One region of the Vibrio sp. CCUG 15886 genome, then DNA from elsewhere that is predicted to be linked to it. Evidence: riboswitches for the same ligand, from Rfam matches in the RefSeq annotation. Region 1 holds a riboswitch; the other holds the start of a gene.
The links. Region 1 has a riboswitch for thiamine pyrophosphate ahead of thiC (phosphomethylpyrimidine synthase ThiC). Riboswitches for the same ligand answer to the same signal wherever they lie in the genome.

Region 1 (12,062 bases):
AAGGAACTTAGCAATTTGGGTTCGAGAGTGACCATCTTTAAAATGGGCCAATGCGAGCAATCGTATCTTCATTTGAATAGATTTTTGTTGGCTAGCAAGTTTTTTGAAATCAATGTTATTGAGACTGTCCATAGCGTCATTTATCACGAAGAAGTAACAGCCTCAATTAGATCATATTTTTAGTTAGGTTGGTATAATACATTTGCGTTTTGACTCATCTGTCAGCATATCAACTAGTCTTTAGCATTACTTTGGTAGATTGTTGAGAATGATTATTAATATTTAGTTACACTTAGGCCAGTCAATCAAATCAGTAGGCCACATATGGATATTTCTCGCCGCCGCTTTCTTCAAACTTCATTAGCGTTTTCCGCATTAACGCTTCTCCCTGCGTGTTCACTTTCGCGTAGAACATCGCTTCATCATGGGCGGTTTGTCTATGAGATGACTGCAGAACCGGCTACTGCTGAGGTGGTGCCTGGTTTTGCTACGGATGTGCTCGCCTTTAATGGTGCTATCCCTGCCCCTACGATTCGTTGTCGACAAGGAGAAGAAGTGATCATTCACTTCACCAACAAACTCAACGAGCCAACGACAATCCATTGGCATGGTTTGCGTGTACCTATTGAGATGGATGGTGTTCCCTTTTTGAGTCAAAAACCCGTTATGCCAGGGGAGAGCTTTACCTATCGCTTTACTCCACCTGACGCAGGGACATTTTGGTATCACCCGCATATGAACAGTGTCAAGCAGCTAGGTATGGGGCTAGTTGGGTTAATCATTGTTGATGAAGCAGAGCCAGTTTCTTTTGATGAAGACCATGCTCTAATGCTTAAGCATTGGCATCTCAATGAGAAAGGTGAGTGGAAATCGTTATTGGTCCCACGCTTAAGTGCCCGTATGGGAACTCCCGGTGAGTGGGGAACTGTGAATGGCGTCCATGAGCCCAGCTATCCGTTGAAAGCGAATGCGATGACGAGACTTAGAATCGCAAATGTGGACAATACCATCACTTATCCTATCGCTATTGAAGGTGTGGACGCATGGGTTATAGCAATAGATGGAAACCCAATAAAAACCCCTTATAAGCTCTCTGAGCACAAGATTGGGCCTGGAATGAGGGTTGATGTCGGGTTAATTGCTCCAGGTGTTGGAGAGCGTTTCTATGTGCGACAAATGAAAGGGAAGTTTCCGTTTCCTCTTTGTGCATTCGAATCGGTTGAATCGGACCTATTAAACCAGAATATATTGCCAACATTGCCAACATTGCCGCTCAACCCTATTGCGCCGTTAGATTTAGATACGGCTGAACAAATTGATTTTGTCTTCGAGTGGGAAGGTGCTGTTACTCCGATGGATAAATCTGGCCAAGCTCTGCCGACGTTTTGGTTGGTGAATAAACGCGCTTGGGAGGGGATGAGCCAAGATTCAATTCCAGCACCGTTAGCGACGTTAGAACGAGGGCGGACCTACATATTTAATCTTAAGAACGTGACGCAATACCATCACCCCATTCATTTGCATGGGCACACATTTACCGTATTGGAATTAAATGGCCAGACGCTCGCAGAACCGTTTCATACGGATACTGTTTTGCTGGGTAAGAATGGCAGTGCCAAAGCGGCGTTTGTTGCGGACAACCCCGGTCGCTGGATGTATCACTGCCACGTGATTGAACATATGAAAACCGGATTAATGGGATACATTGAAGTAAAGTGACTCCTGTAACTTTTTAAATCTTGGCGATTTACAGATACATTGTGGCTAAATGAAATTATTGTTTTTTGTACTCGATCTCTGTGTGGATGTGGCTACAATGTGGCCATTAGATTTGTGAGGTTGCTATGAGTCAATTTGCGATATTGGGTTTCATCGCTTTGGGCGGCGCATTTGGCGCTTGTTCTCGTTACTTAGTGTCAGAGCTCTGTGTTGTGCTATTAGGCAGAGGTTTTCCTTATGGCACGTTAACCGTAAACGTGGTCGGTTCTTTTATTATGGGTCTCTTAATTGCCGCCTTTGAGAGTGAGTTGTTGGCGACAGAGCCATGGCGACAAATAATCGGTTTGGGCTTTTTGGGTGCACTAACAACGTTCTCGACATTCTCGATGGATAACGTATTGCTGATGCAGCAAGGCGCATTTTTCAAAATGGGCTTAAACGTAGTGTTAAACGTGACCTTGAGTATCACTGCTGCTTGGGTAGGCTTCCAATTACTTAAATCGTGAAGCAATGGGCGAAATTGAGTTAAATTTTAAACAGGTCGGCTTGGTTTAACCAAGCCGATTTCATATAATCGCTTCACTTGTCGGAGTGCCTTAGGGCTGAGACCGTTTATTCGGGATCCGTTGAACCTGATCAGGTTAGAACCTGCGAAGGGAACAAGAGAAGATACTTGTACCAGTGCGAACTGGTGTCTTATCAAAGCTTGAATCCACAAATTGAAACTCTAAATTGTGTGTTCAACGCCTCTTGTCACAACTTTCCGCCAAGCATTTTTGTCCAAAACCTTTTTATCCAGCATAACAAGAAAGGAAAAATGCTATGTCGAATCGCAAGCAAGCGAGACTGGAAGCTAAACAATTCATCGATACACTCTCTGTGCAGCCGTATCCCAATTCCACCAAAGTGTATGTCGAGGGCTCTCGCTCAGACATTAGAGTGCCAATGCGCGAAATCTCCTTGGCAGACAGCTTAGTTGGCGGGACCAAAGAGGCACCGATCTTTCAGCCAAACGAAGCGGTAAGAGTGTATGACACTTCGGGTGTCTACACTGATCCGACCCATCAAATCGATCTCTATAATGGCCTTCCTAAGTTAAGAGAAGAGTGGATTGCAGAGCGTGCTGATACCGAAGTGCTTGATGATGTCAGCTCGGTCTACACGAAAGAGCGCTTAGAAGATGAAACGCTGGACGAGTTGAGATATGGCAATCTGCCTCGCATCCGTCGCGCCAAAGCTGGGTATTGTGTCACTCAGTTGCATTATGCGCGTAAGGGAATCATCACCCCGGAGATGGAATACATCGCTTTGCGCGAGAACATGGGGCGCGCCAAATATCAAGATGAAGTTTTGACTCAGCAGCATGCAGGGCAAAGCTTTGGTGCGAATCTACCTAAGGAAATTACCCCTGAATTTGTGCGTCGTGAAGTGGCGGAAGGTCGCGCGATCATTCCTTCCAACATTAATCACCCAGAATCTGAGCCGATGATCATCGGCCGCAACTTCCTTGTGAAAGTTAACGCCAACATTGGTAACTCATCGGTGACCTCGTCGATTGAAGAAGAAGTCGAGAAGTTGGTATGGTCGACTCGTTGGGGCGGTGATACGGTGATGGATCTGTCGACGGGGAGAAACATTCATGAAACTCGCGAATGGATTCTACGCAACAGCCCAGTACCGATTGGAACCGTGCCTATGTATCAAGCACTAGAGAAGGTCAATGGCGTTGCTGAGAACCTAACGTGGGAAGTGATGCGTGATACGTTGATCGAGCAGGCTGAGCAGGGGGTGGATTACTTCACGATTCATGCAGGTTTGCTGCTGCGCTATATCCCAATGACGGCGAAACGCGTGACGGGCATTGTCTCGCGTGGAGGTTCGATCATCGCTAAGTGGTGTTTGGCACATCATCAAGAGAGTTTCCTCTATACCCATTTCCGCGAGATTTGTGAGATTTGTGCGAAGTACGATGTGGCGCTCTCATTAGGCGATGGTTTGCGTCCTGGCTCGATTGCCGATGCCAATGATGAAGCGCAGTTTGCTGAGCTCAGAACATTGGGTGAACTGACCAAAATCGCGTGGGAGTACGATGTCCAAGTGATTATTGAAGGTCCTGGGCATGTACCGATGCACATGATTAAAGAGAACATGGACGAGCAGCTCAAGCATTGTCATGAGGCTCCATTCTATACCTTGGGTCCACTGACCACCGACATTGCCCCTGGCTATGACCACATTACTTCTGGGATTGGTGCCGCGATGATTGGTTGGTATGGCTGTGCCATGCTTTGCTACGTAACGCCAAAAGAACACTTAGGTCTACCTAATAAAGAAGACGTGAAAACCGGCTTGATAACCTACAAACTGGCTGCACACGCGGCGGATTTAGCTAAAGGGCATCCTGGTGCACAAGTACGTGACAATGCCTTGTCAAAAGCACGCTTTGAGTTCCGCTGGCAAGATCAGTTCAATCTCTCTCTTGACCCCGATACGGCGCGTGCATTCCACGATGAAACCTTACCTCAGGAATCAGGCAAGGTCGCACACTTTTGTTCGATGTGTGGTCCAAAATTCTGCTCGATGAAGATTTCGCAAGAGGTTCGTGAGTACGCTAAAGGGCAACAAGGTGAGGCAGGACAGGCGATAGAAGTGAAGCTGTTGGATGACCCATTGGAAGGAATGAAGCAAAAGTCCGCGGAATTCAAAGCATCAGGTTCGGAGTTGTATCACCCTGCAGTGAGTCACGAAGAAGTGGCAGAGGGTTAAGTATGAGACTGCTGATTCCTTCTGCCATTATTGAGCTGACGGGAGAAATTCAGCAGTGTTTGCTCTTGGCAAAGCAGCAAGGTTTTGTCATTGACCATATAGAGTTGGGTGTCAGCCCAACTCGTACACTGCAACTGATTTCTTCATCTAAAACAGTCGTGTTCGAGACGGATCTTATCCATAACGATAGTCGTCATCTCGGAGCGCATGACTTTGCGCTTCACTACCATCATTCGCTTGCTCTCACAGATGTATCCAGTTATTTGGGCTCAGAGTGCAAGGCCAAGACGCTGTTGATCAATTTGGAAGGGGAGCAAGGTGAGGCGTTTGATGTTTGGCAACATCCTTTAGCCGATGAAACTCGCGCACTACGATTTTTATCACGACAAAACCACTCTCAAAACGAGAGCGTAGAATCGATTTATCGACATTTGGCATGGGTGGTCACGCTCAGTGCTCTTGATTTCCCAATCGAAGATTGCCTTACTTTGGCGCGTGCGATGTTGAATGTTTCACGTGAAACATGGGTGTCGGATTTTGCTTTGTTTCCTACACCAGTGTTGCATTTGGATGAGCTCGGCATCTTACCAAGCCACAATCTAGAAGGGCTAACAAAAGCGTTTCCGCGGGTTATCGCTCAACAGTTAGGGCTCTATCCGGTGGTTGATGATGTCAGTTGGATTGAGAAGTTATTGCCTTTGGGGATTAAAACGGTCCAATTGCGGATTAAAGATCCAAACCAAGTCGATTTGGAGCAACAGATAGTGCGTGCGATCCAGCTAGGTCGTGACTATGGCGCGCAAGTCTATATCAACGACTACTGGCAGTTAGCGATTCAGCATCAAGCCTACGGCGTACATCTAGGGCAGGAAGATTTGCAGGTGGCTGATTTAGCCGCCCTGACGAATGCAGGCATTGCGTTAGGGTTATCTACGCATGGTTATTATGAGCTGTTACGCATTGTTCAACTCCAGCCAAGTTACATCGCATTGGGGCACATTTTCCCGACCACCACTAAACAAATGCCTTCATTACCGCAAGGGCTAGTGAGATTAAAACTCTATCAGCAATTGATTGATACCATGCCTTATGATGAGTCCATCAGCGGCGTTCCCACGGTAGCCATTGGTGGTATTGATCAAAGCAATGCGGCGACAGTATGGCAATGTGGTGTCTCTTCATTAGCGGTAGTAAGAGCGATTACCTTGGCGAAAGATGTGAAAGCGGTAATAGAGTACTTCAAGCAAGTCATGACACCTAACACAACACAGGTGCATTTAGACTCAGCATCGACTCATAGTCTTGAGCCAACAAGTGAGGCCAATCATGTTGGTTGATCGGCTCTTTACTCGTTATCAAAGACAAATTGCATTGACGGAAATCGGTGAGTTGGGGCAAGCCAACTTACTTCAAGCACATGTGCTGATCGTCGGTTGCGGTGGTCTGGGTAACGCAGCGGCGCTTTATTTGGCTGCTGCGGGCGTTGGCCATTTAGTGTTGGTTGACGATGATGTGGTTGAAGAGAGTAACTTGCAGCGTCAAATTGCCTTTCGTCAGCAACATCTCGCCAGCCCCAAAGTGGATGCACTCGCAGAGCAGTTGAAGCAGCTCAATGCAGAATTGCGCGTTCGCACCATTAGCCAACGTTTGGATGAGCAACGTCTCAACTTGGAAGTGATGTTGGCGGACATTGTGCTCGATTGTACGGACAACTTTCCATCGCGCCAACTGATCAACCAAGCCTGCCTGAATCAACGTACCCCATTAGTGTCGGCCTCGGCAATTGGCTGGAAAGGGCAATTCATTGCGTTTGATTTTAGCTCATACCACTCAATCCAATCCCAGCAAGATACCTCGTCGGTAACGAGTTCAGTAAACCCTCCGTGCTACCACTGCCTATTTCCATTTGCAGAAAATGCCATGCAGACCAAGTGCAGTGATGCTGGGGTGATCGGCCCTGTCGTGGGGCTAATGGGAAATTATCAGGCAATCGCAACGATTCAAAAGCTGGCAACGGGCGCGTTTCAAACCACATGCCATCAGTTGCATCTGTTTGATGGGCTCAGGTTAAGTTGGCAGCAATTGGCGGTAGTGAAAGATCCAAGTTGCCGCGTTTGTCAGGTTCAGAAACAGGAATCAAGCAATGAACACCATAGCAATTAGCATCAACGGCGAAAGCTACGAGGTGCCAACCAATGCGACTTTGGCATCCATTATTGAGCATCTCTCACTACCTAACTTGGGTTGTGTGTTTGCAATCAATAATCAAGTTGTCCCACACAGCGAATGGCAAACCAAAACGCTCAGTCGTGGTGATGCTATCTCACTATTTCAGGCGATTGCTGGAGGATAAGCACATGCTCAAAATCGCAGACAAACAATTTCATTCTCGCTTGTTCACGGGCACCGGTAAATTTGCCAACAGCCAATTGATGTCACAAGCCATCGAACAATCAGGTTCACAGCTCGCCACTATGGCGCTGAAAAGGGTGGATATCCACAATCAGCAAGATGACATCTTGTCACCACTGTTGTCAGCGGGTGTTAATTTGCTACCTAATACCTCTGGTGCCAAAAACGCCAAAGACGCCATTTTTGCCGCGCATTTAGCGCGTGAAGCATTGGGCACTAATTGGCTGAAATTGGAAATTCATCCCGATCCGAAATACCTGATGCCCGATCCGATTGAAACATTGGCGGCAGCAGAGCAGCTAGTCAAAGACGGCTTTGTGGTATTGCCTTATTGCCATGCAGACCCAGTGTTGTGTAAGCGATTGGAAGAAGTGGGTTGCTCTGCCGTCATGCCCTTGGGGGCGCCAATTGGCTCAAACAAAGGCTTGGTTTCGCAAGACTTCTTACAAATCATCATCGACCAAGCGAAGGTTCCTGTTGTGGTGGATGCAGGGATTGGCGCACCGTCTCATGCTGCCTATGCGATGGAGCTGGGTGCCGATGCGGTGTTGGTGAACACCGCGATTGCTGCTGCGCGCGATCCCATCGCGATGGCCCGTGCGTTCAAATTGGCAGTGGAGGCAGGGCGCTTGGCGTATGAGTCGGGGCTTGCTGGCAAAGTGTCGCATGCGGTGGCATCCAGCCCATTGACCTCTTTTCTCGATGAGTGCCTTTCTTAGCAAAAGAAAGTGCCGTCTGTTGACCGGAGCAACACCATGAGTTTCGTCGAACATTTTAATCAGCTCAATTGGGACGATATTAGATTATCGATCTACGCCAAAACCGCGCTCGATGTCGAGCGAGCGCTGAGTAAAAACAAACTCGATTTAGAAGACTTTAAAGCGCTGATTTCGCCAGCCGCGGAGCATTATCTAGAAACGATGGCGCAGCGTTCCTATGCGTTAACCCGTAAACGTTTTGGGAATACGTTATCGCTCTATATACCACTGTATCTTTCCAATCTCTGTGCCAATGCGTGTACGTATTGTGGCTTCTCGATGGAGAATCGCCTAAAGCGCCGCACACTCACGGTGCAAGAAATCGATGCAGAAATGGCGGCGATTAAGGCAATGAAGTTTGACAGCGTTTTGCTGGTGACGGGTGAGCATGAAGGCAAGGTTGGTATGAATTATTTCCGCCAAGTGCTGCCGCAAATCAAACGCGCTTTTAACTATCTAGCGATGGAAGTGCAGCCGCTTAGCCAAGAGCATTATCAAGAGTTGAAGCTTTTGGGTTTGGACGCTGTGATGGTTTATCAGGAAACGTATCACCCTGCGACTTACGCACAACATCACTTGCGTGGCAACAAAACCAATTTCAACTATCGTCTCGAAACGCCTGACCGTTTGGCGCGAGCGGGGATCGATAAAATTGGCATTGGTGCACTGATCGGCTTGGAGGAGTGGCGTACGGACTGCTTCTACGTTGCTGCGCATCTGGACTATTTGGAACGTACCTATTGGCAGACACGCTATTCAATTTCATTTCCTCGCTTGCGTCCTTGCGCAGGGGCGTTGCAGCCTAAATCGGTAATGAGTGATAAACAGCTGGTTCAACTGATTTGTGCCTATCGTTTGTTTAATCCAGAAGTCGAGCTGTCGTTGTCTACACGCGAGTCAGCGCTGTTTCGTGATAACGTTCTACCACTGGGTATCACGTCGATGTCAGCGGCATCGAAAACTCAGCCGGGCGGTTATGCGATGCCTGATGTAGAACTCGAACAGTTTGAGATCAGTGATGAAAGGAGTGCGGCGGAAGTGGAGCAGATGATTCGGAGTAAAGGGTTCGATCCCGTATGGCGTGATTGGCATGCTGCCTATTCTGGGGCTCGGTTCTCTTAACCAAAACAGCTAATCTTATCTTAGGCAACTCAGTCTCTATCGAGCGAGTCTGAGCGCGGTTCGATAATGTCAGCAAAGGGTGAAAGTGGCATATGGATGTGTTTCACGTGAAACAAAAAGGGTTAAGGCATTTTGCCTTAACCCTTTTTCTATTGTTTGCAAATGGCAGTGTCTATTGCTTATCAGTGGCTGAGTGGTAGCGTCGCTTCACGTAGCCAAACTTGTGCGTCACCTTCAACCAATGGGCTAATGTCATCCCACACTTTTTGGTGGTAGTCATTTAGCCAAGCGAGTTCAGGACGCGTGAGCATATCGACATTGATGTTACGTTTGTCGATTGGACAGCGAGTCAGAGATTCAAAGGTCAAGATAGGGAAGTCACCTTGTGTTTGCTTCTCAACCACCAGTTCCAAGTTTTCGATACGAATACCAAACGCATCCGCGCGGTAGTAACCCGGTTCGTTAGAGAGCACCATCCCTTCGACAAGGGGTACGTCGATTTGACGTTTTGAAATGCTGGCTGGTCCTTCATGCACGCTCAGGAAGTGGCCCACACCGTGACCAGTACCATGATCATAGTCATAGCCTTCCGCCCATAGGTGTTGACGAGCTAGGGTATCAATTTGATAGCCACGAGTGCCTTTCGGGAAACGAGCGCGAGCCACACCAATATGGCCTTTCAGAGCCAAAGTAAACTGCTTGATCATTTCTGCTGAAGGTTGGCCGATAGCAACCGTACGAGTGATGTCGGTGGTGCCATCAAGATATTGGCCGCCAGAGTCAACTAAGTAGAGCGTATCCATGCTGAGTTGGCCGGGTTGAGGCTGGTTTTGATGATTGTAGTGACACATTGCAGCGTTGCTGCCGGCTGCCGAAATGGTATCGAAACTCAAATCCTTCAGAGTGGGATCTTGGCGGCGAATGGCTTCCAGTTTGTCGGCCAAAGTTGCTTCATCGTGCAAAATACCTTGTGCCACTTGTGCGTCAAGCCAACTTAGGAATTTGACCATCGCAGCACCATCGCGCAGGTGACATGCTTTCATGCCAGAAATTTCAACCGCATTTTTGGCGGCTTTCGGCATCAAACAAGGATCTGCACCCGGGACAACGACGGCGCCTGCGTTTTGCAGAACCAGTTTAACCCATGCGTTACTGGTGCTGGCATCAAGCAGGACTTTTTTGCCCGTCAAGCTTTCAAGGCGAGCTTGCAGCGTCTCAGGATGGAAAACCTGCACCCCTTGACCAACATGAGCATCAAACCCTTCAGGTAAGCGAGCAGGATCGAGGAAGAACTCCACTTGGCCATCTGCATGCAGAATCGCGTGTGACAGTAATACAGGTAAGCGAGAGACGTCCAAACCGCGTACGTTGAGCAACCAGCAAATAGAATCCAGCGCGGTGATAACGGCGCTATCAACGCCTTGCTTTGTGATCAGCTGTGCGATGTTTGCGCGTTTATCGGCAGAGCTTTGGCCGACGGCCTCTGTCGACATCAGTCGAACGTCAGAAACCACAGGTTGTGGGCGATCATGCCACAACTCATCAATCGGATTGCTGTCGAGAATGGTAAGCTCAAGCACACCCGCTAATTTCGCTTGTGCCATGTTTAGCCAGGCGGCGCTGTGCATGCGTGGGTCAATGGCCACCGATGCACCACGAGCGAGGTTTTCTTGCAACCATTCAAGAGCTGGCTCTTCAATCAAATGGCGATACTCAAACAAATCGGCAGGAACTTGTTTGGTCACCTGAACGGTGTAGCGACCATCAACAAACATGGCAGCTTTTTCTTGGGTGATAACGGCAGCGCCGGCAGAACCGGTAAAGCCAGTTAGCCAGTGTAAGCGCTCGTTATGGTCGGGAACATATTCACCTAGGTATTCGTCTTCGTGTGGGACGAGTAGGGCGTCGATATTGTGCTGCTGCAACCAAGTGCGAATGGCAACAACACGCTCGTGAGTTGATTTGTGCATCTGTACGATTCCTTTGTTCTTTTTGCTCCGTTTGCTCAGGTTGGGAGCTGCTCCTTATCTTCCATGTAAGGACCACAGACCATAGATGAGCCCGGAGGACTATCGGCGGTTAAGCTACTCATTTTAGCCCAACAGCGCAATCAATTGGCGAAATTTTTACCTAAGATGCAGGGTTTTCTGTGTGATCATGTTGCGTAGCCAACTCAAGGCTGGGTCATTTTCTCTGTCTTTGTGCCAAAACAGAGTGTATGCCATCGGTGGAAATTCGATCGGCAAAGGCAGCACCTGTAAATCGAGTTGTTTGGCGGCCAGCAAGACAAAGTGGCTGGGTGCGGTGAAGACAAAGTCGGTGTAGGAACAGAGGTTCGCGGCGCTATTGAAGTCGGGTACGGTGATGGCGATATCGCGCTCACGGCCAATATCTGCGAGGCGATAATCTAACAGCCAGCGTTCATTGCCGTCACAACGTACTTGCACGTGGCGCAGCGATAAGTAGTTTTCCAAATGCCAAGGCTGCTGCAGCGCTGGGTGGTTTTTTCGCACTACGCACATCTGATTGTCGCGATAAATTTCCTGCTCACAAATATCAAACGGCGGCAGCATGGTGAGCTTGGCATCGTTGATGTCGATGTCTTTGCCTGTCATGCCCAAATCCAGTTCACCGCGCTGCAACATTTTGAAGGTCTGTTCTGACCATGAATGAGTGCTGATGGTGACGTTAGGCGCTTGCTGGAAAATCGATGGCAGAAAGTGCGGCAAGATCAGGGGATACACACTTTCCACAGCGGCAATACGAAAGCGGTATTCGCTGCTTTCGGGGTGAAACTCTTCCGGCAAAGTAAGGTGCTCTAACTGGTTGATCAACAGATCCAGTTTCGGTTTGAGAAACAGCGCTCGCGCTGTCGGAGTAAGCCCGTGTGAATGTCGAACGAATAAGGGATCATCGAACTGTTGGCGCAGTTTTGCCAGCGCTTTACTCACCGCTGATTGACTTAAACAAAGTCGATGCGCAGTGCGAGTCACATTGAGTTCCTCGAACAGCACTTTCAAGCAGACCAGAAGATTAAGGTCGAGGCGGGAGAGTTTTTCGATGTTCATTCTGAATTTCCCAATAAGAATATCAGCGATGAATATACATCATTTCCGTTCATATCACGAGGCGGTTAAACTCTCATCAAAGTTCTTGTTCAATTTGGAGTGTTTTGTGTCAGGTCAGAGCCAAACCAGTAAATTACAAATGGCGTTGTTAACCTTGCTTGTGTTGTTCAGCCCGTTGGCAATTGATATTTATCTTCCCGCGTTGCCACTTATTTCC
Region 2 (12,062 bases), on a different contig from region 1:
GGGGTGAAAGTGACTGGCCCTGCCACTGAGCCAAGTATTACGATTTTCTCCGAACCTGCCATGCCGCAGGCCAATGCGCTTTCTTACTTATTGCGCGGGCAAGACATTGATGGTGAATCGGGAGGCGGCAACGCCATGACCACGGCCTTAATCGGATTGAGTCTGGCCAAAAGCGGCAAAGTCGTCGGTGAAATTGGTCAGGCGTTTGGCGTGCAAGATCTGCAGTTGGATACCGCAGGTTCCGGGGAAGATTCACAAGTCACGGTCAGTGGCTACATAATGCCAGGGCTGCAAGTGAAGTATGGGGTGGGTATTTTCAAACCGCTTGGTGAGTTCACCGTGCGCTATCGTCTGATGAAAGATCTCTATCTAGAAGGGGTTTCAGGGGTTGAAAGCGCCGTTGATCTGCTTTATCAGTTTGAGTTTGATTAAAATCTCGCCACATGCTATTCACTGCACTTAGGCGAAATGGTCAGTTGGCGACAAGGAGTGGTTATGCAACATTTAGTGTTTGTCTATGGCACGTTGAGAAAAGGTGAATCCAATCACCACTATTTGCAACACAGTGAGTTTTTGGGTGGTTGCCAGAGTGGGCAAGAATATCGCCTGTACGATCTCGGTGATTACCCAGCGGTTGGCGAAGGCAATCGCGCCGTCAGTGGGGAAGTGTATCTGATTGACGACGCAACACTGCAAGCCCTTGATAAGCTCGAAGACGTACCAGTGGAATACCGCCGTGAAACCATCGCGACCCCATTTGGTCAAGCGTGGATTTATCTCTATCAAGACAGCAGTAAGTTGGTGGAGGAAATTGCCTCAGGAGATTGGTGCCAACGCGTTTGAGCGATTGAGGCTCGAAGGTCGTATACTGTGATAGGTTCTGTTGTTGTGGATGAGGAAACGATAGTGCCTTGAGGACCTATCTCAACAAAGGAGACCGAGCATGAAAGCTCTCGTATTGACGTTCCCGCTGCTGTTGCTGGTTGGCTGCGTGCAGACTCCGTTACCGCAATCGGAGCAAGCTTTAGATTGGCACACCTTTGGCGTTGAAAGCGCGTTAGAAGGTAAGATGGCTTTAAGCGAAGCACGTTTACTCAAATTGGCGGAACCGCGAAACCTCTCGGCCAATTTGCTGGCCTCATACCAAGCGGGCTACCAAGAGGGTAAGCAGCAGTACTGCCAACAGAATGCCTATATGTTGGGGGTGATTGGCAAGCCTTACTATGGCATTTGTGATGATGTTGACCCGTTCTTCAAACAGGATTATATCTCCGGACAGATGTCGACCGCTGGTGGTTTGTAAAGGCGAAAGAGATGCTAAGAACCGAAGTGCTTGTCAGGATCAAAAAGAGCTGTGTTCACACAGCTCTTTTGTCTTTCAATGGGCAAGGATTATTTGTTCTGTGCACGTTGGTAAGAATCTAAGATCTCTTTACGCGCCGCTTCCACGTCTTCCCAGCCATCCACTTTGACCCACTTACCTGATTCAAGCTCTTTATAGCGTTCAAAGAAATGGGTGATTTGCGCTTTGAGTAACTCAGGAAGATCGTTGACGTCTTGGATGTGATCGTACTCTTTGGACAACTTAGAATGTGGTACTGCGACGACTTTGGCATCTTCGCCGGATTCATCGGTCATTTTAAGCACACCGACTGGGCGGCAACGGATCACTGAACCTGGCATTAAAGGGTAAGGGGTTGGGACCAACACATCGACAGGGTCGCCATCCAGCGAAAGGGTATGGTTAACATAGCCGTAGTTGCATGGGTAGAACATCGGCGCCGACATAAAGCGATCAACGAACACCGCGCCAGACTCTTTGTCCACTTCGTATTTGATCGGATCCGCGTTGGCTGGGATCTCGATGACGACATACAGATCATCAGGCAGTGATTTGCCCGCTGGGACATTATTTAAACTCATGAGTGATTTCCTTTTCTTTGTTTTGGGCTGAACGGTGATAATTTAGCCGCAAACAGGCTGAGCTGTAAACCAAGTGCGTTGGGCTTTCCAAAGTGGCTAACAAAAAGCGCCTGCTGTTGCAGGCGCTTTGTTTCATTCTTTAGGCTTCGTCACGATAGACTTCGAGGAACTCTTCGACTTTCTTCACCATGTTGGTGGAGCCAACAAAGAAAGGCACGCGTTGATGCAATTCTGTCGGTTTTAAATCAAGAATGCGGTTCACTCCGTCAGAAGCCAAACCACCGGCTTGCTCAATCAAGAACGCCATTGGGTTGCACTCGTACAACAAGCGCAGTTTGCCTTGTGGGTGGCTTTGTGTGCTTGGGTAAAGATAAATACCGCCCTTAAGCAGGTTGCGATGGAAATCCGCCACGAGCGAGCCGATGTAGCGAGAGGTGTAAGGACGGCCATCTTCAGGCACATTTTCCTGACAATACTTAATGTATTTTTTCACGCCCATAGGGAAGCGAATATAGTTGCCTTCGTTGATCGAATAGATGTTGCCATTTTGTGGGATCATCATGTTTTCGTGCGACAGACAGAAGGTGCCGAGTGATGGATCGTAGGTGAAACCATTCACGCCATTGCCTGTGGTGTACACCAGCATGGTGGAAGAGCCGTAAATGATGTAACCCGCGGCCACTTGTTTGTGTCCTGGCTGCAAGAAGTCTTCTTGAGTCGGGGGAGTGCCAATAGGGGAAACTCGACGGTAGATAGAGAAAATGGTGCCAACAGAAACGTTAACATCGATGTTCGATGAGCCATCAAGAGGGTCCATCAACACCACGTATTTGGCGTTTTTGTTTAGCTCTTTGTTAAAAGCAACCGCTTCATCTTCTTCTTCACTCGCTACGCCACACACTTGGTCGCGTGCTTCGAGTGCCGATTTGAATTTTTCATTCGCATACACGTCCAACTTTTGTTGAACTTCGCCTTGTATATTCTCTACTCCTGCCGCGCCTGTGATATCAACGAGACCCGCTTTGTTGATTTTACGGTTAACGATTTTGGCCGCCAAGCGAATCGACGACAAAAGAGAAGAGAGATCACCGCTAGCGTGGGGGAAGTCCGCTTGTTTCTCAACAATGAACTCGCCAAGGGTGCGCATTCCAGACATGTTATTTCCTTAAACTTCGCTGAATAATGTTGGGGGAGTGTGAGCGGCATCTCTTGATGGATGTGACGAAGGTTATCGTTTGCGCTCCCAATAAGTGTAAGGTTTAGATCTTATTAATGGTAATGAAGTAACCGACGCAGATCTCAATTTGTATGTCGAATGAAACCGGTTGATTACACGGAAGAGTTCGATAAAAAGTGGCTGAAAAAACAGCGTTTGCTTCCACTCAACAGTAAAAACTGAGCGGCATGTGGCACAAGGCCAACAATGCTGCTCGCTTTTCTAACGGTTATCATGATAATGAGAACGAGAAAAAACAGTCTGATGGCAGGATTCAATTTATGCATATTCATATCTTGGGAATTTGTGGCACTTTCATGGGTGGTGCTGCGATTTTAGCGCGACAGTTGGGCCACAAAGTGACCGGCTCTGACGCCAATGTTTACCCACCAATGAGCACCTTGCTCGAGTCTCAAGGTATTGAAATTATTGAAGGCTTTGATCCTTCGCAACTTAATCCTGCACCAGACTTGGTGGTGATTGGCAATGCCATGAGCCGGGGTAACCCTTGTGTTGAATATGTGTTGAATCACAACCTGCGTTACACCTCTGGGCCGCAGTGGCTGCAGGAGTTTTTGTTGCATGACCGCTGGGTATTGGCGGTATCGGGCACACACGGTAAAACCACTACCTCGAGCATGCTGGCGTGGATTTTGGAAGATTGTGGTTACCAGCCGGGATTTCTTGTTGGTGGCGTGCTTGGTAACTTCGGTGTCTCCGCGCGTTTAGGCGAAAGCATGTTTTTTGTCGTCGAAGCCGACGAATATGACAGTGCTTTTTTCGACAAGCGATCTAAGTTTGTGCATTACCATCCTCGCACCTTGATCATGAATAACCTAGAGTTTGATCATGCTGACATCTTTGATGATCTTGAAGCGATCAAGCGACAATTCCACCACTTAGTGCGTACTGTTCCCGGTAATGGCCGTATTTTGGCGCCCAAGCAAGACGGCGCATTAGCGGATGTGTTGTCACGAGGCTGCTGGAGTGACCAGGAGTTTTCTGGTCAGGACGGCGAGTGGCAAGCGGTCAAACTCAGCAAAGATGGTTCACACTTTGAAGTGTGGCTACAGGGTGAGCAAGTAGGCACGGTGCAATGGGACTTAGTCGGCGATCATAATGTCGATAATGCGTTGATGGCGATCGCAGCAGCGCGCCATGTGGGTGTGACAGCAGATCTGGCTTGTGAGGCACTAGGGCGCTTTATTAATACCAAGCGTCGCCTAGAGCTGAAAGGGGAAATCAATGGCGTGGCGGTGTATGACGATTTTGCCCATCACCCAACTGCGATTGAACTGACTCTTGCTGGTTTACGTAATAAGGTGGGTGATAAGAAAATCATCGCGGTACTGGAGCCACGCTCAGCCACTATGAAACGTGGCGTGCACAAAGAGACCTTGGCGGCTTCACTCAAGCAGGCAGATGAAGTGTTCCTTTACCAACCAGAGTCAATTGCTTGGTCGGTGCAGGACGTCGCGGCGCAATGTCAGCAACCGGCATTCACCAGTGATAACATTGACCAATTTGTGGCCAACATTGCGCAGCGCGCCGAGGCAGGAACGCAAATTTTGGTCATGAGCAATGGCGGTTTTGAAGGCATTCATGGCAAATTACTGACCGCTTTAGAGAGTTCAACGCGCTAGAAAAGACACATATTAGATGAGCATGACAAACCAAGAAAAATCGATCACGTTAGCCTTTACGGGCGCCTCTGGCGCGCCTTATGGGTTACGTTTATTACAGCAATTACTGGCGGCAGATTACCGTGTCTACCTGCTGATCTCTTCTGCGGCAAGAGTGGTATTGGCAACCGAGCATGGTCTCAAACTGCCAGCCAATCCTGACGCCGCGCAGCAAGCGCTGGTGGCCCATTTGGCTTGTGATGCCGACAAGCTGGTGGTGTGTGGTAAAGACGATTGGTTTTCGCCAGTGGCTTCTGGCTCGGCCGCACCGAAGCAGATGGTGGTTTGCCCTTGCTCGGCAGGGAGTGTGGCGGCGATCGCTCATGGTATGTCGGATAATTTAATTGAGCGTGCTGCGGATGTGGTGATGAAAGAGCGTGGCCAATTGATTTTAGTGGTGCGTGAAACGCCCTTTTCGACCTTGCATCTTGAAAACATGCACAAGCTTTCTCAGCTCGGGGTCACCATCATGCCCGCCGCGCCCGGTTTCTATCATCAACCGCAGTCGATAGACGATCTGATTGATTTTATGGTCGCGCGTATCTTGGATCATCTCGGCATCGAACAGGTTTTGGTGCCACGTTGGGGATACGATCATCGCAATGACGGTGACTCTGTATAGCCAAGAGAGATCATTCCGATTACAATCCGAACCACTCATCGGGGCGCTTAACTGTGGTGTTTTATTGCATCGCAGTGGCTGAGACTAGGCAAAGGCCTAGGACCCGTAAACCTGAACCAGATAATGCTGGCGTAGGAATTGAGTCGGGATTAATTAGCAAGGACGATTAACACCTACCTCAAGCCTGTGCCGCTCAACTCATGCGAAATGGAGAGCGAGCAGTGAAACACACTCTAAACCTGATAGCCCTAGCGTCAATCACGTCAATGATGGGCATCTCTTCTTCTGCACTTGCGGCGGACAAAACCTTAACCATTTACACCTACGATTCTTTTGCCTCCGATTGGGGCCCAGGCCCGACAGTCGAAAAAGCATTTGAAGCGCAGTGTGGCTGCGATGTGAATTTTGTCGCGCTGGACGATGGGGTGTCAATTCTCAACCGCTTACGTTTAGAAGGCAGCAATACCAAAGCGGATATTGTTTTAGGTTTGGATAATAATTTGATGGCAGAAGCTAAAGCCACAGGTTTGCTGGCGCCACATCAAGTGAACACCCAAGCACTGTCATTGCCAAATGGTTGGGCTGACGACACGTTTATTCCTTATGACTACGGTTACTTTGCGTTTGTTTACAACAAAGGCAAACTGACGAATCCACCCAAGAGCTTAAAAGAGCTGGTGGAATCACGCGACGATCTGAAAGTCATCTACCAAGACCCTCGCACTTCAACACCCGGTCAAGGTTTGATGCTGTGGATGAAGTCGGTGTATGGCGATGACGTGACGGGCGCATGGCAGCAACTGGCGAAGAAAACCGTGACGGTCACGAAAGGTTGGTCGGAAGCGTATTCGATGTTCCTCAAAGGCGAATCGGACATGGTGCTCTCTTACACCACCTCACCGGCGTACCACCTGATTGCCGAAAATGATGCGCAATATGCCGCGGCGGGTTTTAGTGAAGGGCACTACATGCAAGTGGAAGTCGCCGCAAAAGTGAAAAGTAGTCAGAACTCAGCGCTGGCTGATCAGTTTATGAGTTTCATTTTGAGCGATGAGTTCCAAAGCGCAATGCCTACGGGCAACTGGATGTACCCAGTGACCAACGTGACGCTGCCAGAGGGCTACCGCAGTTTAACCGTGCCTGAGAAGGCGTTGAGTTTCAGTGCGGAAGAGGTGGCGAAGCAGCGTAAAGCTTGGATTCGCGAATGGCAAAGCGCGTTGACGTTTTAAGGCGTCGCATTGAATTCGGTTCCTAAGTTGGGCATTGGGGTCGCGATGATCATCGCGACCTTTGTTGTTTCTGCTCTCTCGGCGCTCTTGTTGGCGACGCCGACGCTGGATCTCACGGCGGTATGGCAAGATCCTTATTACCGCCATGTTACGCAATTTAGTTTTCTTCAAGCGACGCTATCGATGCTGCTGAGTGTCGGCTTGGCGCTTCCTGTCGCGCACGCCTTGTCTCGGCGACATTTTGTTGGCCGTTCGTTATTGCTCAAATTGTTTGCGTCAACTTTAGTGCTGCCAGTATTGGTAGGCGTGTTTGGCTTGTTGGCCATTTATGGGAACAGTGGTTGGTTGGCGAGTGTATTGGCGAGCTTTGACGCCAAATTGCCCTTTTCGATCTACGGATTGAGCGGCATTTTGCTCGCGCACGTGTTTTTCAATTTGCCGTATGCAGCGCGATTGCTGCTGCAAACCTTAGAGTCGATTCCGGCAGAGCAGCACAAATTGGCGGCTCATCTTGGTATGAACAGTTGGCAGAAGTTTCGTTGGGTCGAATGGCCGCGATTGCGCCAGCAACTACCACATGTGTGTGGCTTGGTGTTCATGCTTTGCTTCACCAGCTTTGCCACGGTCATGGCCCTCGGTGGCGGCCCAAAATCGACCACCATCGAACTGGCTATCTACCAAGCGATAAAATTTGATTTTGACTTACAAGCTGGAGCGCTACTGGCGATCTGGCAAATGTTATTGTGTAGCTTGCTGGTGTTGACGCTGCAGCGATTGACTAAACCGCTGCCTGTCTCGGTTGGCAGCCACACCCGTTTCGTTCAATTAACCCCAGCTTCTAAGCGTCATTTGATGTGGGATTATGCGTGGATAGCACTGGCGACACTGCTGGTGGTTCCGCCGCTGCTGTTTGTGGTGGCCAGCGGGATAAACAGCAAGCTCCCTGACGTGATCAGTGATGGTCGATTTTGGTCCGCTCTGGGGGCCTCGTTACGTGTAGCGTTTGGTGCCGCCACCTTAGCCGTGGGTGCAGCGATTGCTATTTTGCTCACCAGTCGTGCATGGCGGTTGCGTGGTCTGCGATACCCTGCAGACGGCATTGAGATGGTGGGCACCATCATCTTGGTGACGCCAGGTTTGGTGGTGAGTACTGGGCTGTTTTTATTGCTGCGTAGTTTTGCAGATGTGTTCAGTTTGGCGCTGTTGATCGTCATCATCGTCAACAGTTTGATGGCATTACCATACGCCGTTAAAACGCTCGCTCAGCCGATGTTGCATTGCGAGCAGCAGTATCAATACTTGGCTGCTACATTGGGCTTAAGCGGGTGGAATCGTTTTAAAATCGTTGAGTGGCGCGCACTGCGTAAACCTTTTGCCAATGCGTTTGCGCTCTGTTTTATGTTTTCCATTGGCGATTTGAGCGCAATTGCCTTATTTGGTAGCCAAGATTTTCGTACTCTACCACTCTATCTGTACCAGTTACTCGGCAGTTATCAAATGGAGGCAGCAGCGGTGGTGTCACTCACGTTATTGCTGCTGAGTGTCGGCTGTTTTGCCCTGAGTGAGTCCTTACTCAGTACCAAATCGAATCAACATCAGGAGAAGGCGCCATGCTAACGCTGCAACAGGTGCATTATTATTATCATCAAGATCTGTTTGCTTTTGATTTAGAGGTAGAAGCAGGCAGTATTGTGGCGTTGATGGGGCCAAGTGGGGCAGGAAAGTCCACCTTGCTGGCGCTGCTGGCGGGGTTCATTGCGCCTCAGTCGGGTCGCATGGCATTGGATGGGCGTTTGCTCAATACACTCTCTCCAGCGCAACGTCCTTTTTCGATGTTGTTTCAAGAACACAATTTGTTTGCTCATCTCACGGTGCGCGACAACATTGCGTTGGGATTGCATCCCGGTTTGAAACTGACGTCGCAGCAACAAAAGCAAGTGGAGCAAGCGGCAAAGCAGGTTGGCATTGAAGCCTATTTAGATCGGCTGCCTGAACAGCTCTCTGGTGGTCAGCGACAGCGAGTGGCCCTTGCGCGTTGTTTTGTCCAGCCCAACCCAATTTGGTTACTGGATGAGCCGTTTTCCGCACTCGATCCAGTCTTGCGTGAAGAAATGCTCTCGCTCGTCAAACTGCTGGCGCAAGAGCGTGCCATTACGGTCTTGATGGTGACGCATCATTTAAGTGATGCACGTGCCATTGCTAGCCACTTTGCCTACATAGACAAGGGTACCATTGCCGCGCATGGGCCTATTGCGAGCCTCAATGAAAAGCACAGCCACCCAGAGTTGGTAGAGTTTTTCCAAGCCGCAGTATGATAGATAAAAGGCGGCAACGATCTGTTGTGGTGCAGAGATAAAAAAGGTTGGCAGTGAGCCAACCTTTGTTTTTATGTTTTACAGCGTTGCTATTACTGTTTTAGCTCGTTTTCGATCGAGTCTGAAACCGCATCATCATTAAGCTGTTTTAAGATTTGGAAGATTTCACGGTAGGCCTTTGGCGGCTTATTCGCTTGCTTCTCTTTCGTCGCCATACGTGCTAGCTGGCGTAGGCGTTGACGATCCGCGTCAGGGTAAAGGGCAACCACATCATCAATTGCACTGTCACCTTGCTCAACAATACGTTCACGCAGCGTTTCTAGCTTGTGTAGCACGGCGGTGTTTTGCGAGTGCTTGTTACGGATTTTGTCCAGCGCCGCTTGAATTGGCTCTGGATCTTCTTGGCGCATCACTTTACCAATGTATTGCAACTGGCGACGACGGGCTTCGTTTTTGAAACGCTGCGCATCTTTGATTGCATCAAGTAACTCTTCGCTGATTGGGAACTTAGCCAATACCGAAGGTTTGAGTTCCACTAGCTCTTCACCCAACTTCTGTAGCGCGTCCATATCACGCTTCATTTCAGACTTGCTGACTAGGATGTACTCTTCTTCAGGTTCCCATGGCGCTTTTTGGTTTTTACGGGCCATCTTTTCTGCCTATATCACTTTCTCAAAATAAGATTAGCCCTATTTTAACAAGAATCGTGGGGAGAAAGCGAAATTCTTGTTATTCTTATGCCATTACAAATCAAAGATGATTGAGATATGGATGTAAAACAGCAAGTTGCTCAGCAAAGAGTTGAGCTCGAAGCCGCGGTTGCCAAAGCGCTCGCGCTGGCAGCGCAACATAGCGATGGTGCTGAAGTTGCGATCAACAAAACCACGGGCTTAAGTGTTTCGACTCGCATGTGTGAAGTAGAAAACGTCGAGTTTAACAGTGATGGCGCTTTAGGCATTACGGTTTATCGTGGTCAGCGTAAAGGCAGCGCATCGACATCGGATCTCAGTGAAAAAGCGATTGAACAGACTGTCTTGGCGGCCTTGGATATTGCGCAATACACGTCAGAAGATCCCTGTGCAGGGCCAGCTCCTGCTGAGTTGATGGTGAAAGAGATTCCGGATTTGGATCTCTTCCATCCAGATACGCCCGATCCCGATTATGCGGCGAAAATGGCCATTGCTGCTGAAGAGCATGCGCTTAACTACAGCGATAAAATTAAGCAGAGTGATGGCGCGAGTTACGACAGCCATTACGGCGTTCGCGTCTACGGCAACAGTCACGGCTTATTGGCAAGTTATGCCTCGAGTCGCCATAGCATCAGTTGTTGTGTAATTGGTGAAGGCAAAAATGGCGAAATGGAGCGTGACTACAGCTACACTGTCGCTCGTCATCGTGATGACATGTGGCGTCCTGAACAAGTCGGTCGCGAAGCGGCGCAAAAAACCATTGAACGTTTAGATGCCCGCAAGCTAAAAACGGGCAAATACCCGGTGATGTTTGCCGCGGATGTGGCAACCGGGCTTATCGGTCATTTAGTGATGGCGATCAGTGGCGGTAACTTGTATCGCAAATCGTCTTTCTTACTTGATCATTTGGGCAAGCAAGTGCTGCCAGAGTGGTTCAATATCTCTGAGCGTCCGCATATTCTGCGTGGTTTGGCATCAAGCCCATTCGACAGCGAAGGGGTTTACACGCAAGATCGCGAAATCATCACCGATGGTGTGCTCGCCACTTATCTGCTCACCAGTTACGCTGCGCGTAAAATGAATATGGCGCCAACGGGACATGCAGGTGGTATCCACAATTGGTTTGTGCAATCGACAGGGCAAGATTTCCAACAGATGCTCAAAGAGCTGGGTACGGGTTTACTTGTGACCGAAGTGATGGGTCAAGGTGTGAATGTGGTGACCGGCGATTATTCGCGTGGCGCGGCGGGTTTCTGGGTGGAAAATGGCGAGTTGCAATTCCCAGTGTCAGAAATCACCATTGCGGGTAATTTGAAAGAGATGTTCCAGCAAATCGTTGCCGTTGGTAGCGATGTAGAGACGCGCTCACAAATTCAAACCGGTTCTATTTTGTTGCCATCGATGAAGATTGCGGGCGAATAATCGCGATTGTGGCATTCGTTAAGAGATGAAAAAGGTTGCTCAGTAAGCAACCTTTTTTGTTTCGTTTCTATTCTGCTTTCATTTTGATAGCGTCAGGTCGTTAAATCAAAATGGTGGCAAGGCCTAAAAACACCGATAAACCAATCACATCAGTGACGGTGGTCAGCGCCATACCGCCCGCCAAGGCAGGGTCAATATTCATCTTCTTGAGAAGGATAGGGATGGTTACCCCGGCGATGCCCGCGACAATTAAGTTGGTCATCATTGCGGCGGAAATGATGCCGCCGAGTAGCCAGTTACCTTTCCAAGCCACCACGATACCACCGATGATCAACGCCCATAACACCCCGTTGAGAAAACCGATCGCCGCTTCTTTCATCAATAGTTCGCGTTTGTTGGCATCACCGATATGACCCAGTGCCAAACCACGGATCACCAGTGCGACCGTTTGGTTGCCTGCCACGCCGCCCATGGAGGGAACAATGGTCATCAATACCGCAATGGCCGCCATCTGATCAAGGGTCGCTTCAAACATGTTGGAAACCGACGCGGCTGCTAAGGCGGCAAGCACATTCGCCCCGAGCCAAATACTGCGTTTACGCGCCGATTTAACCACGGGAGCAAAGGTATCTTCGTCGTCATTCAAACCCGCCATACTCATCATCGAGTGTTCGGCATCTTCACGAATAACGTCGACGACATCATCGATGGTGATACGACCAACCAGATGCTGATTTTCATCAATGACGGGGGCGGAGATCCAGTTTCGACGTTCAAACAGGCTAGCCACATCTGAGTCACTGGTGGTGACCGCAATGGCGTCATCCACATCTTCCATCACTTCACTGACTTTGACATCAGGCTGGGTGGTGATGAGGATAGAGATAGGCAGCTCGCCAATTAAACGGCTCTCTTCGTCAATCACGTAAAGTGCATCGGTGTTTTCCGGCAGCTCGCCTTTCAT

Region 2: another riboswitch for thiamine pyrophosphate. It lies ahead of thiB (thiamine ABC transporter substrate binding subunit); the one in region 1 lies ahead of thiC (phosphomethylpyrimidine synthase ThiC).

What each region holds. Positions count from the first base shown of each region.
Region 1 is NZ_JAQQBT010000023.1:15-12,076, forward strand. Features, by position in the region: gene PQQ36_RS20955 (multicopper oxidase family protein) at 325-1,719, shown strand; gene crcB (fluoride efflux transporter CrcB) at 1,845-2,225, shown strand; TPP riboswitch at 2,297-2,395, shown strand; gene thiC (phosphomethylpyrimidine synthase ThiC) at 2,542-4,485, shown strand; gene PQQ36_RS20970 (thiamine phosphate synthase) at 4,488-5,822, shown strand; gene PQQ36_RS20975 (HesA/MoeB/ThiF family protein) at 5,812-6,648, shown strand; gene thiS (sulfur carrier protein ThiS) at 6,629-6,838, shown strand; gene PQQ36_RS20985 (thiazole synthase) at 6,843-7,616, shown strand; gene thiH (2-iminoacetate synthase ThiH) at 7,653-8,777, shown strand; gene PQQ36_RS20995 (aminopeptidase P family protein) at 8,960-10,747, opposite strand; gene PQQ36_RS21000 (LysR family transcriptional regulator) at 10,904-11,845, opposite strand; gene PQQ36_RS21005 (multidrug effflux MFS transporter) at 11,985-12,062, shown strand, end outside.
Region 2 is NZ_JAQQBT010000005.1:237,369-249,430, reverse strand. Features, by position in the region: gene tamB (autotransporter assembly complex protein TamB) at 1-432, shown strand, start outside; gene PQQ36_RS12655 (gamma-glutamylcyclotransferase family protein) at 496-843, shown strand; gene PQQ36_RS12650 (DUF2799 domain-containing protein) at 944-1,303, shown strand; gene ppa (inorganic diphosphatase) at 1,393-1,923, opposite strand; gene fbp (class 1 fructose-bisphosphatase) at 2,063-3,079, opposite strand; gene mpl (UDP-N-acetylmuramate:L-alanyl-gamma-D-glutamyl-meso-diaminopimelate ligase) at 3,421-4,782, shown strand; gene PQQ36_RS12630 (flavin prenyltransferase UbiX) at 4,805-5,443, shown strand; TPP riboswitch at 5,473-5,598, shown strand; gene thiB (thiamine ABC transporter substrate binding subunit) at 5,665-6,672, shown strand; gene thiP (thiamine/thiamine pyrophosphate ABC transporter permease ThiP) at 6,682-8,289, shown strand; gene thiQ (thiamine ABC transporter ATP-binding protein) at 8,283-8,987, shown strand; gene yjgA (ribosome biogenesis factor YjgA) at 9,080-9,637, opposite strand; gene pmbA (metalloprotease PmbA) at 9,755-11,098, shown strand; gene mgtE (magnesium transporter) at 11,199-12,062, opposite strand, start outside.